Regions from separate parts of the Thioalkalivibrio sp. AKL10 genome, predicted to be linked through region 2. Evidence: predicted binding sites of a transcription regulator. Region 2 holds the regulator's gene; each other region holds the start of a gene.
What was found. The regulator FliA, encoded in region 2, starts transcription of late flagellar genes. The targets are predictions, from matches to a motif close to GCTAAAGTTNNNNNNNNNNCNGCCGATA.
Positions count from the first base shown of each region.

Region 1: the regulator FliA is predicted to act here: its motif matches at 2,295-2,322, upstream of G333_RS0112480 (putative motility protein).
Region 3: the regulator FliA is predicted to act here: its motif matches at 1,620-1,647, upstream of flgM (flagellar biosynthesis anti-sigma factor FlgM).

Region 1 is NZ_KB907145.1:298,661-303,603, reverse strand. It holds gene G333_RS0112495 (zinc-binding alcohol dehydrogenase) at 1-1, opposite strand, end outside; gene G333_RS0112490 (CDP-alcohol phosphatidyltransferase family protein) at 138-917, shown strand; gene G333_RS0112485 (YceI family protein) at 910-1,548, shown strand; gene G333_RS0112480 (putative motility protein) at 2,017-2,229, opposite strand; gene G333_RS0112475 (class I SAM-dependent methyltransferase) at 2,464-3,093, opposite strand; gene G333_RS0112470 (uracil-xanthine permease family protein) at 3,431-4,943, shown strand, end outside.
Region 2 is NZ_KB907143.1:606,280-611,222, reverse strand. It holds gene flhA (flagellar biosynthesis protein FlhA) at 1-124, shown strand, start outside; gene flhF (flagellar biosynthesis protein FlhF) at 198-1,442, shown strand; gene G333_RS0108685 (MinD/ParA family protein) at 1,429-2,253, shown strand; gene G333_RS0108680 (RNA polymerase sigma factor FliA) at 2,250-3,017, shown strand; gene cheY (chemotaxis response regulator CheY) at 3,059-3,439, shown strand; gene G333_RS0108670 (protein phosphatase CheZ) at 3,535-4,311, shown strand; gene G333_RS0108665 (chemotaxis protein CheA) at 4,356-4,943, shown strand, end outside.
Region 3 is NZ_KB907143.1:278,934-283,876, reverse strand. It holds gene G333_RS0107145 (chemotaxis protein CheV) at 1-344, opposite strand, end outside; gene flgA (flagellar basal body P-ring formation chaperone FlgA) at 867-1,544, shown strand; gene flgM (flagellar biosynthesis anti-sigma factor FlgM) at 1,684-1,998, shown strand; gene G333_RS0107130 (flagella synthesis protein FlgN) at 2,014-2,499, shown strand; gene G333_RS0107125 (flagellar brake protein) at 2,582-3,298, shown strand; tRNA gene G333_RS0107120 (tRNA-Pro) at 3,382-3,458, opposite strand; gene G333_RS0107115 (MerR family transcriptional regulator) at 3,712-4,068, opposite strand; gene G333_RS0107110 (integration host factor subunit alpha) at 4,052-4,351, opposite strand; gene pheT (phenylalanine--tRNA ligase subunit beta) at 4,355-4,943, opposite strand, start outside.

The DNA of each region.
Region 1 (4,943 bases), on a different contig from region 2:
CTGCAAGGTCAGGATGCAAGGCGGCGTCATCATCCGCGCAGTGTGGGCGAAGCGTATTCCAAGCGGCAACTCCCGGCGCGCGGCGTGGTCGCAAGGCAAGGCCCCGGAGACCTCCAACGGAGGGCTACAATCCCCACATGGAATCATCCACCGCCAAACGTCGCTCCGCGGCACGGATACGGACCGGTCTCCGCGTCTGGGCGGCCGACGGGCTCGTCGCCGGCCTGCTGGGCCTGGTCGTCACGGCGGCGCTGATGCTGCACGCCGAACTGGGACCGCACGCAATCCTCGGCTTTGTCGTGCTCTGGTTCATGCTCGGCGCCCTGCTCGCCACCACCACCCCCCCGGACGGACTGGCCCGGGACGGGCGTGGCCCCGGCCCGGCCAACCGGGTCACGCTGCTGCGCGCCGCCCTGACCGCACCCCTGGGGGCCCTGGTATTCGCCCCCCCTGCCACGGGTGACCCATTGCTGGCCCTCTGGGTGATTGCGCTGGCGGGTCTGGCCCTGCTGCTGGACGGGCTCGACGGGGCCGTCGCGCGGCGCACCGACAGCGCCACCGCATTCGGGGCCCGCTTCGACATGGAACTGGACGCAGCGATGATCCTGGCTTTGTCCGTGCTCGCCTGGCAGATGACCGCAGTCGGCCCCTGGGTGATCCTGATCGGGCTGATGCGCTATGCCTTCGTGCTGGCCGCCCGCCCCTGGCCCTGGCTGGCCGGGGCGCTGCCACCCAGCCGCCGCCGCCAGACCGTCTGCGTGCTGCAGACCGTAGTCCTGCTGTTGATACTGATCCCCGGCCTGCCCGCCAGCGCCGCGATCACGATTGCCCTGACCGGCCTGCTGGCCCTCGGCCTGTCCTTTGCCGTGGATATCCACTGGCTCTACCGCCACCGACCGGAGGTGTGTCATGACTGACGCCCGCAACCACCGCTTTTCCAGCCGCCTGCGCTCCGCGCTCCTGACCTGCCTGCTGACCGCAACCTTCGCCCTGCCCGCTGCAGCCCTGGCCGATGCCGACCGCTGGGTCATCGACCCCGACCACTTCGCAGTCGGTTTCCTGGTCGATCACGCCGGCTACGCCAAGGTCATGGGCATGTTCCTGGAGGCCGAGGGCGAGTTCACCTTCGACCCGGACTCGGGCGAGCTGGAGGGCGGCTTCTTCGTCATCAAGACCGACAGCGTGTTCACCAACCACGCCGAACGCGACGACCACCTGCGCAACGAGGACTTCCTGCACGTCGAGGAATACCCGGAGATGCGCTTCACCGCCACGCGCTACCAGCCCACCGGCGAGAACACCGGGCGCCTGAGTGGCGGCCTGGAGCTGCTGGGCGAGACCCGCACCATCCATCTCGACGTGACCATCAACAAGGTCGGGCGCTACCCGTTCCCGCTGGGTGGCCTGTTCGGCCGCCCGTACGTGCTGGGGGCGTCGATGCGTGGCAGCTTCGATCGTTCCGATTTCGGCATGACCTACGGCCTGACCCGCGACATCGTTGGCGACGAGGTCGAACTGATGATCGAGTTCGAGGCGCAGCGGCAGTAACGGACGGCCGCCTGAATGGGTTCATCACGAAGCACTCAAAGAGACGACGGAAACACCGGGGCGTGTAACCACAGAGGGCACCCAGGGCACGGTGCAGGGCAGGCTCCCGGCCTGCCGCGCAGGGCGCGACGGCTCTGGATGGAAGACCGCGTGATCGCGGGGTACGGGGGCATCCGGACACAGCGGCTCCGACACCCGGGACCAAAATACTTCCGCGTCATCCCGGCCGTAGCGCAGCGGAGAGCCGGGATCTCCACACGCCGTTCTAGCCCCAACGTACGGGTCACTCATACCGTGGAGATCCCGGATAACCGCTGCGCGGTTTCCGGGAGGACGATGTAGGAGGCGCCTGGAGACCCGGGCCCGCACGGGCCTTGAGCCTGGCTGACGCTCGTTGCTAATCAGGAAACGAAAAGGCCCCGGGCAGTAACGCGCCGGGGCCTTGCAGGGCGAAAGGACTGGGGGGCGTCAGGCGGTCGTGTTGATGTTGGTGCCCACGTTTGCCGGCAGACCCTGTGTGGCGGCCTGCATCTCGCCAATGTCGGGTAGTGCCTCCAGCATCGACTGAGCGGCCATCTCCTGCGACTCCATCGCCTTCTTCTGCAGGGCCACATCTTTCTGCATGGCCAGCTGCTGCTGGCTTTGCTGGGTGGCCATTGCGGCAATCGCGCTTGCGTCCATCCTGGTACTCCCGGAATCTGAATGTACAGGCCCACCAGCGCTCAGGACGACGGGCCTTCCCCCGGTGACGGCCGCATCCCGCAAGACTTGAGCCTCCATGCACGATTTTTTCGCACGCGGGAGGATTTTCAACGCACAACTGCACGAACGACGATCAGCACCGGAACTCTCGTCGCCGATGCTTCCCCTTCTTCGCGCCAGCGTGCCCTTCGTGGTGAACAAGGCCCTCGACCTTCAGTCAGTCTTCCCGGCGTTGCGTCCGGCAGGATCTTCGGGCGCTCTGCAGACCCGCGCGGCAAAGCGCCGCATCACGCCACGGGCCACGCGATCCTCGGGTTCGATGCAGAACCCGGCCTGCTCCACCGCGGCCTCGGTATCGCGATTGGGATGGCAACCGCCGGTGACGCAGGTCCAGGCCGGCTGCACCCGGTCCTGGGCCCGTCCCAGCAGCGGGCGGGTGTGGCGCACATGCTCCAGCATGCGCAACGCGCCGCCGTCCGCCAGCACCCGGCGCACCTCGCCCAGGGCCCGCGGCGGGTCCTGGACGCTGCAGAAAACCAGGCCGGAGACCACGCTATCGAACACCCCATCCGCAAATGGCAGCGCCTCGGCCTTCGCCACCACCAGCGGGACCGCCGGCGCACGGCGTCGCGCCCTCCGCAGCGCGGCCAGGTCCGGATCCATGCCGATCACTTGCGTCGGATCCGCGTACAGCGGCAGATCGCGCCCGGTCCCGCACCCGACCTCCAGCACCCGGCCTTCGGCGCCCTCGACCAGGCGCCGTCGCCAGCGGCGCAGCCCCAGAAGATCGGCACCGGCCATCAGGCCGTCATACAGCCAGGGGATCTGTTCAAGACCGCGCATCGCGACTCCGTGGTGCCAGGGGGGAGAAAATGTGACGCATGCCACATTCTTGCGGCGGGTGGCAGGAACCTGTTTCCACAGTCCCTGTCCACTTATACAAGATGCGGAAATCATCGGCTCGTGGCAACGGCAGCCGATGACCCGCCGTTCAGATCACAACCCTCCATCACACGGGTGTCTGAACGATCTTGGGCCCGGCCATTGCGCCGGGTCTTTTTTTGTCTGGTTGCCCGTCCCCAACGACTCGCGGGCAACGCCCAACCAAAACCTCCTGGGCTCCCGACACCACGTGGCTGTTATGATTGCGCGCTTTCGCCAACCGCGCCCAGGGGGCACCGTGGCCGAAGCTTCCCAGTCGAAGATCATCTATGAGGTGGACGATCACCCGCCTCCGGTCAAATGCACAATCAGTGCGCTGCAGAGCCTGTTGTTGGTCGCACCGACCATCATCATCGCCCCCCTGATCCTGGCCCGCGCCATCGGTCTCGATCTGGCCGCGACCCAGTGGACCGTATTCGCCGCCCTCATCGGCAGCGCGCTTGCCACACTGATTCAGGTCCGCCGCGTCGGCCCGATCGGATCGGGCTACCTGATCTTCATGGGGACCTCGACCGCCTACCTGGCCGTGGGCATCGAGGCCGCCCTGGTCGGCGGCATGGCGCTGGTCGGCACCCTTGCAGTGCTGTCGGCCCCGGTACAGTTTCTGTTCGCGCGCTATCTCGGGCTATTCCGCCGCATCATCACGCCCACCGTCAGTGGGGTCGTGATCATGCTGGTGGTGCTCGGCGTAATCCCCACCACAGCCGACATGATGCAGGGTGAAGGAGACTACGAGGGGACCTGGCGGGCGCTGGTGGTGGCCCTGTTCACACTCGGGTTCACCATTCTCGTGGCGGTCTTCGGCGGACGCCTGCTGCGGCTGTGGGCGCCCATCATGGGACTGGGCTCCGGGATCGTGGTCGCGATGATCTTCGGCGTCACGGATTTCTCGGAGGTCACCGAGGCCGCCTGGTTCGGCCTGCCGCCGCTGGAATGGCCCGGCTTTTATTTCGAGTTCTCGCCCACCTGGTTCACGCTGCTTCTGACCTTCGCGATCGTGACCCTGGTCGGAGCGGTGGAGTCCATTGGCGATACCCAGGTCGCGCAGCGCAACTCCTACCGCACCCCGCGCAAGATCGACCACGACCGCGTGCGCGGCGGGCTGTATGCGGACGGCCTGGGCAACATGATCGCCGGCAGCCTGGGCACACTGCCCAACACGACCTATGGCATTGGCGTCTCCTCGATCGAGCTGACCGGCATGGCCGCCCGCCGGGTCGGCTACTACTTCGCCGCCTTTCTCGCGCTGATCGCGCTGATTCCCAAGCTCAACATGCTGATGATCTCGCTGCCAGGCCCCGTCTTCGGCGCGTTCCTGCTCATTTTGCTGGCCCTGTTGTTCGTCGCGGGGATCCGCCTGTGCGCCCAGGACGGCCTCAACTACCAGAGCGGGCTGATCATCGGTGTCGCCTTCTCGACGGGTTTCATCTTCCAGAACGAACTGTTTTTCCACCACCTGATCCCGGAGGCGCTGAGCCCGTTTCTGAATAACGGCGTCTCCACCGGCGGCACGGTGGCGGTGGCACTCAGCATGATCTTCAACCTGCGGCCCCGCCCGCATCGACGCGCGACCTTCGAGCCCGAGGCGGATTCCCTGCCACAGGTCCATGCCATGGCGCAGGAATTCGGCGAAAGCCTGAGCCTGCCGGAAAAGCAATCGGTCAAACTGCAGATCGCCCTGGAGGAGGTCTTCATGCATCTGTCCGAGCAGGCAGCCCGCGAGCCGGGACGCAGCCGGCCGGTCGATGTAC
Region 2 (4,943 bases):
CGGCTGGTTGCGCGGCGCGGTTCGCAGCCTGACCGTCCTGGCGTTTACCGAGATCCCCGACAACCGGCGGATTCGGGTAGTGGCCACGGTCGGTCAGGAAGAAACGGCGAAGCAGTCCGCATGAGACATAGGGGTTCCGCCGCGTGAGCGGCGCAGGAGATCAAAGCATGAATGTCAGACGATATCGGGCCCGGGACATGCGCGACGCCATGCGTCAGGTGCGCGAACAACAGGGAGAGGATGCCGTGATCCTCTCCAGTCGCCGGGTGGATGGCTGGTTGGAGGTGGTCGCCGCCCTGGAGGATGGCGAGTCCTCGGAGCCGGTGCGCGAGCCGGAGGCCGCAAAGCCGGCCCGCGAGGCGCGCACCGCCGACCGCGCCCCGAATTCGGCGGCCCCTTCGTGGCCGGCCGATCCCGAGCTCACCGCGATGCGCCAGGAGTTGCGTGACCTGCGCAGCCTGATGACGCGTCAGTATGCGGAGAGTGACGAGGCTCGCTGGGCGGCCCGTCACCCCCTTGCGGCCGAATGCAAGGTCCGCCTGATCGACCGCGGCTTCAGTGAATCGCTGGCCCGCAGCCTGGCGGGCAGCATCCTCGATGACAGCTCCCCCGAGCAGGCTTGGGAGCGTCTCCGCGCGCGGCTTTCGGGTGCGATTGCCACGCATCGCCCGGCGATCCTGGACGAGGGCGGGCTGCTGGCGATGGTGGGGCCGACCGGTGTCGGAAAGACCACCACGCTGGCACGGATCGCGTTGCGCCAGATCCGTCGGATGGGACCGGATTCGGTTACGCTGGTGACCCTGGACAGCCAGCGCATCGGTGCCACACGGCAGCTGCAAGCCTTTGCACAGATGGCGGGGATCTCGGTGCGCGTGCTGCAGAATGCGCGCGAACTGCGCGATCTGGCGCGGCGCGTGGACGATGGCCACCTGATCCTGGTGGATACCGCCGGGCAGGCGCCGCGCGCGGTGGAGGAGGAGTCGCTGTTCGCGCATCTGCCGCCGGATATCCGTGCCGAGAGCTGGTTGGTTGTGTCGGCCACGACCCAGGGCAGTACCTTGCGGCGGGTGCTGGACGCGTTTCGCAAGGCGGATCCCTCGGCGCTGGTGCTGACCAAACTGGACGAGGCAGAACAGCTGGGCGAGGTCCTGTCGGTCCTGCTGGACCAGCACCTGGGGCTTGGGTTTGTAAGCGATGGCCAGCGCATCGCCGAGGATTTTCACCGGGTCGATACGGGGTATCTGACCCGCCTGGCACTGGACGACGATGCCGAGGGTGCGCAGGCGGGTGGCAATGCCCGCGAGACCTGGGCCGCCGAACGGCTGGCCGAAATGGAAGCGCCGCGACGCTCGCGCTCGCCGCTGCGCCCGGCGCAGGGGGCCGAGCCGGCCACACTGGAACTGATTCAGCCGGTTGGAAAGGGGCGTTATGCCACGCACTAACAAGCCGTTGAAGGTCATTGCGGTCGCCTCGGGCAAGGGCGGCGTGGGCAAGACCAACGTGTCGGTCAATCTGGCGGTCGGCCTGGCCCGGTTGGGCCGCGAGGTGATGCTGTTCGATGCGGATCTGGGCCTGGCCAACGTGGACCTGTTGCTCGGGATGCGCCCGGAGCGCACCCTGCACGACCTGGTGACCGGCGCCGTGGACAGCCTGGACGATGTCCTGGTTCAGGGGCCGGACGGGGTGAAGGTGGTCCCGTCGGCCTCCGGTATCGCGGCGATGGCGAATCTTACGCCGGCCGAGCACGCGGGGCTGATCCATGCCTTCAGCGCCTACCGCAAGCCGCTGGATGTCCTGATCGTGGACACTGCTGCAGGCCTGCAGGAGTCGGTGACTTCGTTCTGCCGGGCGGTACAGGAGACCCTTGTGGTGGTCTGCGACGAGCCGGCTTCGATTACCGATGCCTATGCCCTGATCAAGGTGCTGCATCGTGACCACGGGCTGCGGCGTTTCCGCATGGTCACCAACATGGTCAGCGGACGCGAGGGTGCGGAGCGGCTGATGCAGAAACTCAATACCGTCTGTGGCAATTACCTGCCGGAGGTGGTCCTGGATCTGGCCGGCTATATCCCGATGGACGAACATCTGCGCAAGTCCGTGCAGAAAAGGGCACCGGTGGTTCAGCAGTATCCCGGCAGTCCGGCCGGCAAGGCGTTTGCCGAACTGGCACGCACGGTGGACCGCTGGCCGGTTGGTGGGGGTGACCACGGGGGCGTCGGGTTCTTCGTGGAACGAATGCTGCAGAGTGCATGATGACGACGCGTAATCGACTTTCCGGCTACCAGGCGACGTCCACCGCGACCGGTGGACACGAGAAGTTGATTGCCGATCACGTTGAACTGGTGCATCGCATCGCGCACCACCTGATGGCCCGTCTGCCGGCCTCGGTCCAGGTCGATGATCTGATCCAGGCCGGCATGATCGGCCTTCTGGAGGCGGCGCGGCAGTTCGAGGGCGGGCAGGGGGCGACCTTTGCCACCTACGCCGGAATCCGCATCCGCGGTGCGATGATCGACGAATTGCGTCGCAGTGACTGGACGCCGCGTTCGGTGCACCGCAACAGCCGGCGTATTGCCGCCGCGATCCAGAGTGTCGAGGCCCGTGAGGGGCGTGCGGCGCGTGGGAGCGAAGTGGCGGCCGAGCTGGACGTGGCGATCGATGACTATTACGACATGCTCAAGGACCATGCCGGGGCCCATCTGTTTGCGCTGGACGATCTGGGTGGCGGGGATGACGGGGCCGATCGTGTGATCGAGGGGCAGGAAGTCTCTCCGTCGCGTAGCCTTGAGGCTGGCGAGTTTCGCGAGGAGTTGGCCGAGGCCCTTGGGGATCTGCCTGAACGCGAACGCCTGGTGCTGTCGCTGTATTACACCGAAGAACTGAATCTGCGCGAGATCGGGGCTGTTCTGGGCGTGACCGAGTCGCGCGTGAGCCAGATTCGCAGCCAGGCGGTCATCCGGCTGCGCGCGCGCATGGGGTCGTGGCTCGAAGACGGCACGGCTTTGCAGTTATTCTAAAACTCACCTTACGAATCCCGGAGTGACGTGTGGACAAGGGAATGAAAATTCTCATCGTGGACGATTTTTCCACGATGCGGCGCATTATCAAGAACCTCTTGCGCGATCTTGGCTTCAATAATACGCAGGAAGCCGACGACGGCAGCACCGCGCTGCCGATGCTGCAAAATGGTGATTTCGACTTCCTGATTACCGACTGGAACATGCCCAATATGCCGGGCATCGACCTGCTGAAGGCCGTCCGGGCGGATGCCAACCTGAAGTCGATGCCGGTGCTGATGGTGACGGCCGAGGCCAAGCGCGACCAGATCGTGGAGGCTGCGGAGGCAGGTGTGAACGGTTACGTGGTCAAGCCGTTTACCGCCGAAACGCTGAAGGAAAAGATCGACAAGATCTTCGAACGTATTGAAGCACAGGGCTAAGCATCGCTCAGTGATGAATACGGACGACGTCCGTCTCGCTTGCGCGGGTGGACGTGACCCGGCTCCTTCGGCGCCGTACCAGCAAGAGGCTCCTCATGACTGAACAGGAACACCCCCCACGCGACGGCCAGCTCGAGCTGGCCCGGCAACTGGTGCAGACGCTCGAGGCGGGCGACGACGCGGCGGCACGCGCGCTGGTGCAGGATCTAGCGCGTCCTTACGACCGCGAGCTCTTCGACGAACTGGGCAAGCTGACGCGCGACCTTCACGAGGCCTTGCAAAGCTTCCGTGGCGACTCGCGCCTGGTAGAGCTGACCCAGGCGGAGATCCCGGATGCGAAGGAACGCCTGAACTACGTGGTCACCATGACCGAGCAGGCCGCGCACGCCACGATGGGCGCCATCGAATCGAGCCTGCCGATCGCCGAGTCGTTCAGCCAGCAGGCGGCCGACTTGACCGCCAAATGGACGCGCTTTCGCAACCGGCAGCTCTCGGTGGACGAATTCCGCGATTTCGCGCGTGAGCTGGACAGCTTCTTCGGGCAGGCGGGCGAGGACGCCGAGGAATTGCGGCGGCTGCTCTCCGAGGTGTTGATGGCACAAAGTTATCAGGACATTACCGGCCAGGTGATTCGCCGCGTGATCCAGCTGGTGACCGACCTCGAAGAGAACCTCGTTACCCTGATTCGGCTCTCCAGCGGGCGCATGGAGCAGGTCGAAGCGGCCGAAGCGTCCCTGGAGCGTGGCGAAGAAGACCGCGAGGCGGACCGCAAGGGCCACGGCCCCAGTGTGCCCAAGACTCAAGATTCCAGCGCAGATGTCGTTCAAGGACAGGACGAGGTGGACGATCTGCTATCAAGCCTGGGCTTCTAGCAGTGCCCCCCATACGACTGGCGCCACGGGACCGGAGAGACTGAATGGCCATCGACCCCAATGACGAAATCCTTCAGGACTTCCTGATCGAGGCCGGGGAACTGCTGGAGGGGCTCAACGAGCAACTCATCGACCTGGAACAGAATCCGGACGATCGGGATCTGTTGAATGCGGTCTTTCGAAGCTTCCACACCATCAAGGGGGGCGCCGGGTTCTTGAGCCTGGATCCGCTGGTGACGGTGTGTCATCACGCCGAGGACGTCTTCAATCTGCTGCGCAACGGCGAACGCCGGGCCGATAGCCATCTGATGGACACCATGCTCCGCGTGCTGGACTCCCTGAACGTCATGTTCGGGGATCTGCGCTCCGGCGTGGACCCGACCCCCGCCGATGCCGCAGTGGTCGAGGACCTGCGGCGCATGGCAAAAAACGAAGACGTGGCCGGAGATACCGCCACGGCGCCGCCCGCGCCTGAACCGGAGCCCGTCCCCGAGCCACAGGCCTCGGCCCCCGGCGACGCCATGGTGGGCGGCGGGGAGGAGATCACGGACGACGAGTTCGAGGCCCTGCTGGATACGTTGCATGGTGACGGTGCCCCGGCACCCATGGACGCGGCTGTGTCGGGCGGCGCC
Region 3 (4,943 bases), 330 kb from region 2:
ATGCGGTCCACCGCCGACACCCAGAAGCCCTGCACCGAACGATTGAACTCGGTGACCACCACCTTCTGCTCCCCGTTGTCGACCGCCCCGACGGCGCCACGCAGGCCCATCGCTCGCGTCAGGTCAATGATCGGCACGGTACCGCCACGCAACGTCGCCACTCCGCGTACCACGCTCATGGAGCCGGGAATCTGACGCAGCGGCGGCGACGGAATCACCTCGCGGACCTTGAAGACATTGATCCCGAAGGTCTGCGACCCACCCAGATGGAACAGCAGCAGCTCCATGCGGTTCTGCCCCACCAACTGGGTTCGCTGATTCACATCGTCAATGAATTGACTCATCGTGCCGCTCTCCTTGCCCCGATTGCTCTTAGCACCGGACAGGCCTCAAAGGCCAAGTGTGCACCGCGCAACCCCGGCCTGTCATTTGCATTTGCGTGCATGCGCCTTCTGACGCCGCCTCATGGCCATAACGGCCGCCTCCGACGGGCCTTGAATGCGCGCGCGGCGCGGGGTGCCCATTCATTGGCACGACATCTGCATGTTTTTGCGCACTGAAACCGCACGCGACTCGCTCGACATCGACGCAAGATCCGTCAAACCCGAGCCATTCGCGCACAGTCCGACGCCCGCACCGAACTGGCTGCGCAGGACAGGACCAAACAGGACCGCAACATGAACCAGCGCCGACCCATTTCAGAATTTTCTTCCGCTGCCAGGAAGACGCTGATCCGTTCGCTCGTTCGCGTTGGGGCCTCATTCGTTCCAGGAAAAGGCGGGCCCTCCGGTGCCTCGCCAGCGAGCGTGATCGACTCGAGCGCAAACGTGCGAGCCATTCCGCGTCTCCTTGCCGGAGTCGCCCTCTTGTTCACCCTGGTACTGCTGTCTACCAGCGTCCGGGCCGAAGTCCACCCGGTTGACGACATCCGCCACGCCGCCGAGCAGTTCCTGATTCAGGAACTGGGCGTTACCGATACCGAGAAGGATGTTTCCATCGAGATTGGCCAGCTCGACAAGCGTCTGCGCCTCGTCCCCTGTACGGACGGCCTGGAAGCGCGTTTCCCACCCGGCGGGCGGCGTGACGGCAACACCGCTGTCCATATCCAGTGTGCCGGCCCGGTGACCTGGCAGTTATACGTGCCGGCGACGGTCGAACGTTACGCCGAAGTGCTGGTTGCGAACCGTACCCTGCCGCGCCAGCACACCCTCTCGGCGGGCGACCTGCGTTTCCAGCGAATCGAGACCTCGCGCCATGCCGGCAGTTATCATGAGGAAAAGAATGCCCTGATCGGCCAGCAGACCCGGCGCAGCATCCGCCCGGGTCAGATCATCGGAACCCAGCACGTGAGCCCGCGCGAGATCATCAGTCGCGGCCAACGGGTTACCATCCTGGCAGAGAACGGCTCAATCGCCATCCGCATGCAGGGCGAAGCGCTGGAGAACGGGACGCTGGGCGAACGAATCCGCGTCAAGAACGCATCCTCCGGGCGCGTCGTCGAAGGCGAAATCCAGGCCTCCGGCCACATCCGGGTAGCGCTTTGAGGCCTCGCCCCACCATGCACGCCAACGATCTTCGAGGCGGACTGTGAAGCCCGTTACACTTTTCCGCCCCCGAGGCCTACAGTTTCAGCAACGCTGGCCGTAAACAATTGCAGCACAGTTACAACGACAGGAAGGCATCATGGATATCAAGGGCCTCAATACGAACAGCCTGCGCCCCGACAGCCAGAACCCCGGGGTAAAGGGTCGCGACGAGTCCGGCAACACGGCAAGCCGTGCCCCGGCCTCCGGTAACGCATCGACGGCAAACAATGATTCGGTCACGCTCACCGGGGCCGCCCAGGCAATGAATGCCGCGGCCGGCGCGGGCGACACCGCCCCCTTCGACGCCGCCCGCGTTGCCGAACTGCGCGAGGCAATCTCCAGCGGCAACTATCCAGTGGACAACCAGCAGCTGGCCGATCGCATGATCGACCTCGAAAGCCTGCTGCGCTAACCCGGTCTATCGCCCATGAATGCCGACGCGCACCATAAACTGCAACGCTCGCTCGAGACCTCAATCCGGCTGGCTCATCAGCTGGAAGAGAGTCTGCTAAAGGAGACGCGCGCGGTCGAAGCGCGCCAACCCGATACGCTGCAGGACGTGGTGACCGGCAAGCAGACCCTGCTGCATGAACTGGAAACCGAGACCCGCAACCAGCAAGGCCTGGTCGAGGCCGCCGGCGAGGCCTTCAGCCCCGAGGGCATCGCGCGCCTGTTCTCGAAGATGGACGATGGCGTCGTACTGAACGACCTTTGGCAAGCCCTGCGCCAGTCCATCGAACGCTGCGACACTCTGAATCAGGGCAATGCGCGCCTGATCGACCGTGATCGCCAGCGCGTGGAACTCTCCATGCAGATCCTCCGCGGCGAGGAAACCGGCCCCGCGGCCACCTACGACCCGTATGGCCGCGCCCGGCCCGGAAACCGCGGCGGACGCCAGATCACCCAGGCCTGAGAGGCCGGTGCTGGTGGAGGCTGGCTTTTCGCGGCATCCACCAGTACCTTGCGTCCTCACACTTTCCTAACACTTCGGACGCATGGACGACACCGACTATACCGTCGACAAGCCGGACCGGATTGCCGGCATCCTCAAGGACCTCGACCACAAGCTCACCGTCGTGAGCGTTCGCGTGGATACCGACGGCCCCCTGTACACCTCGGCCCTGGTCCGTCTGGACCCAGCCGCCAAGGAACTCTTTCTCGACGAGCTGACCCCGCCTCGGGCGCACCAGCAGGTTCAGGCCGGCATGGACTTGCGCGTATTCGCCGCGCTGCGCGGGGTTGCAGTACGATTCGGCACGCATGTAACACGCATCGAGCAGGAGCAAAAAGGCGCGCTCTACGTCTGCACCTATCCGGAGACTTTGCACTACCTGCAACGCCGCGAAACGTTCCGCGTGCACATCCCGATGGCCCAGCGGCCTCAGATCGAACTCCATGCGAAGGCCTGGAAGGATCCCGTGATTGGCGAGGTTGCCGACCTCTCTGCCCAGGGCATGTGCATCGAGTTGTCCACCACCCTTCTGGATGCGCTTGAGGACCAGGCGAACCTGGCCTTCGAGAACCTCTTGCTCCCCGATGTCAGTGAACGCCTTTCCGGGGACCTGCGGCTAGCCAACCGTCGCCGCAGCACGCGTGATGGCTTCGAGTTTGCGGGCTTCGAGATCGTCGGAATGACCCAGTGGATGGAACGCCAGACCAACATCGCCCTGCTCCATTACCAGCGCGAGGCGCGCCGCCGCTCGATGGATTGAGCCTGAGCCCAGGCGACGCCGCCACCTGCAACTCCGAACACAAAAAAGGCCGCTTGAAGCGGCCTTTTTTGATCGTTCCCGTTTGGTCGGGACGGCAGGATTTGAACCTGCGACCCTCTGCACCCCATGCAGATGCGCTACCAGACTGCGCCACGCCCCGAAGCCGCGAACTATATCCGATTCCCCGCCTTCACGAAAGCATCGGCCACCCCATTGCTGCGAGATCCGTGCGGACCATTCGTGTCACGTACACCGAGAATGGCGCATTGATGCGATTCGCTTCGCTCGTCGCATCCTACGCGGGTTCCCGCCTGCGTTACCGTAAATCCGATTCAGCTCTGTAGGATGCGACGAGCGAAGCGAATCGCATCAACACGACGTCCCGAAAGCCACCCAACCCCTGGGTCCGGGCCTCAGGCGCGCAGAACGCGCAGAACCGACTCGAGCTCGGAGATGGTGTCCTGGATAATCTGCTGGGCCTGCTGGCGATCGCCCTTGGCCTCGTCGCCGGAGAGCTTCTGACGGGCACCATTGATGGTGTAGCCCTCTTCGTACAGCAAAGCGCGAATCTGACGGATCAGGATCACGTCCTGACGCTGGTAGTAGCGACGGTTGCCGCGCCGCTTGACCGGCTCCAGCATCGGGAATTCCTGCTCCCAGTACCGCAGCACATGCGGCTTGACCTGGCACAGCTCCGCGACTTCGCCGATGGTGAAGTAGCGCTTGCCCGGGATGGCGGGCAGTTCCTGGTGGTTACTCGCCTCCAGCATAGCTCTCTACCCGCTCGCGCAGTTTCTGTCCCGGCCGGAAGGTCACCACACGACGCGCGGAGACCGGAATCTCTTCGCCCGTCTTGGGATTGCGCCCTGGCCGCTGGTTCTTGTCGCGCAGGATGAAATTCCCGAACCCGGAAAGCTTCACGCCCTCGCCGGTCTCCAGCGACTGCCGCATCTCCTCGAAGAACATCTCGACGAATTCCTTGGCCTCGCGCTTGTTGAGACCCAGTTCCTCGTTTAGCGCGGCGGCGAGATCCGCCTTGGTTACAGCTGCCATCGGCTATTGTCTCAAGGTTGCGTTGAACCGGGCCTGGAGATGCTGCACCACCGCATCGGTGACGCCAGCCACGTCCTGTTCGCCTAGGGTGCGATCAAAAGCCCGTAAAATCAAGCCCAAAGCCAGGCTTTTTTCGTCCGGATTCAAGCCTTTGCCCTGGTACACATCGAACAGGCGAGCGTCCTGAAGGATCTCCAGGCCAAGCTCGTCGATAGCCGCCAGCACATCGCCCGCCGCCACCGACTCGGCCACCACCAGCGCCAGATCCCGACGGATGGACGGGTACGGCGACAACGGCGAGAACTGCGCCACCGGGGCGCGCACCACGGCGGTCGCGTCCAGATCGAACAGGTAGACCGGTTCCACGTCGAAGCGCTCGCACAGCGCCGGGTGCAGACGCCCGACCCAGCCGATCGGCTGCCCGTCCACCAGTACCCGTGCGGATTGCCCGTCATGCAGCGCCGGATGACGTTCCGCGCGAAAGCCGAGCGGACCGGTGACGCGTTCGCACAGGCCTTCCACGGTGCCCTTGGCGTCGAAGAAATCGACCTTCTTCGCCTCGCCTTCCCAGGCTTCCGGAGCCACCCTCCCA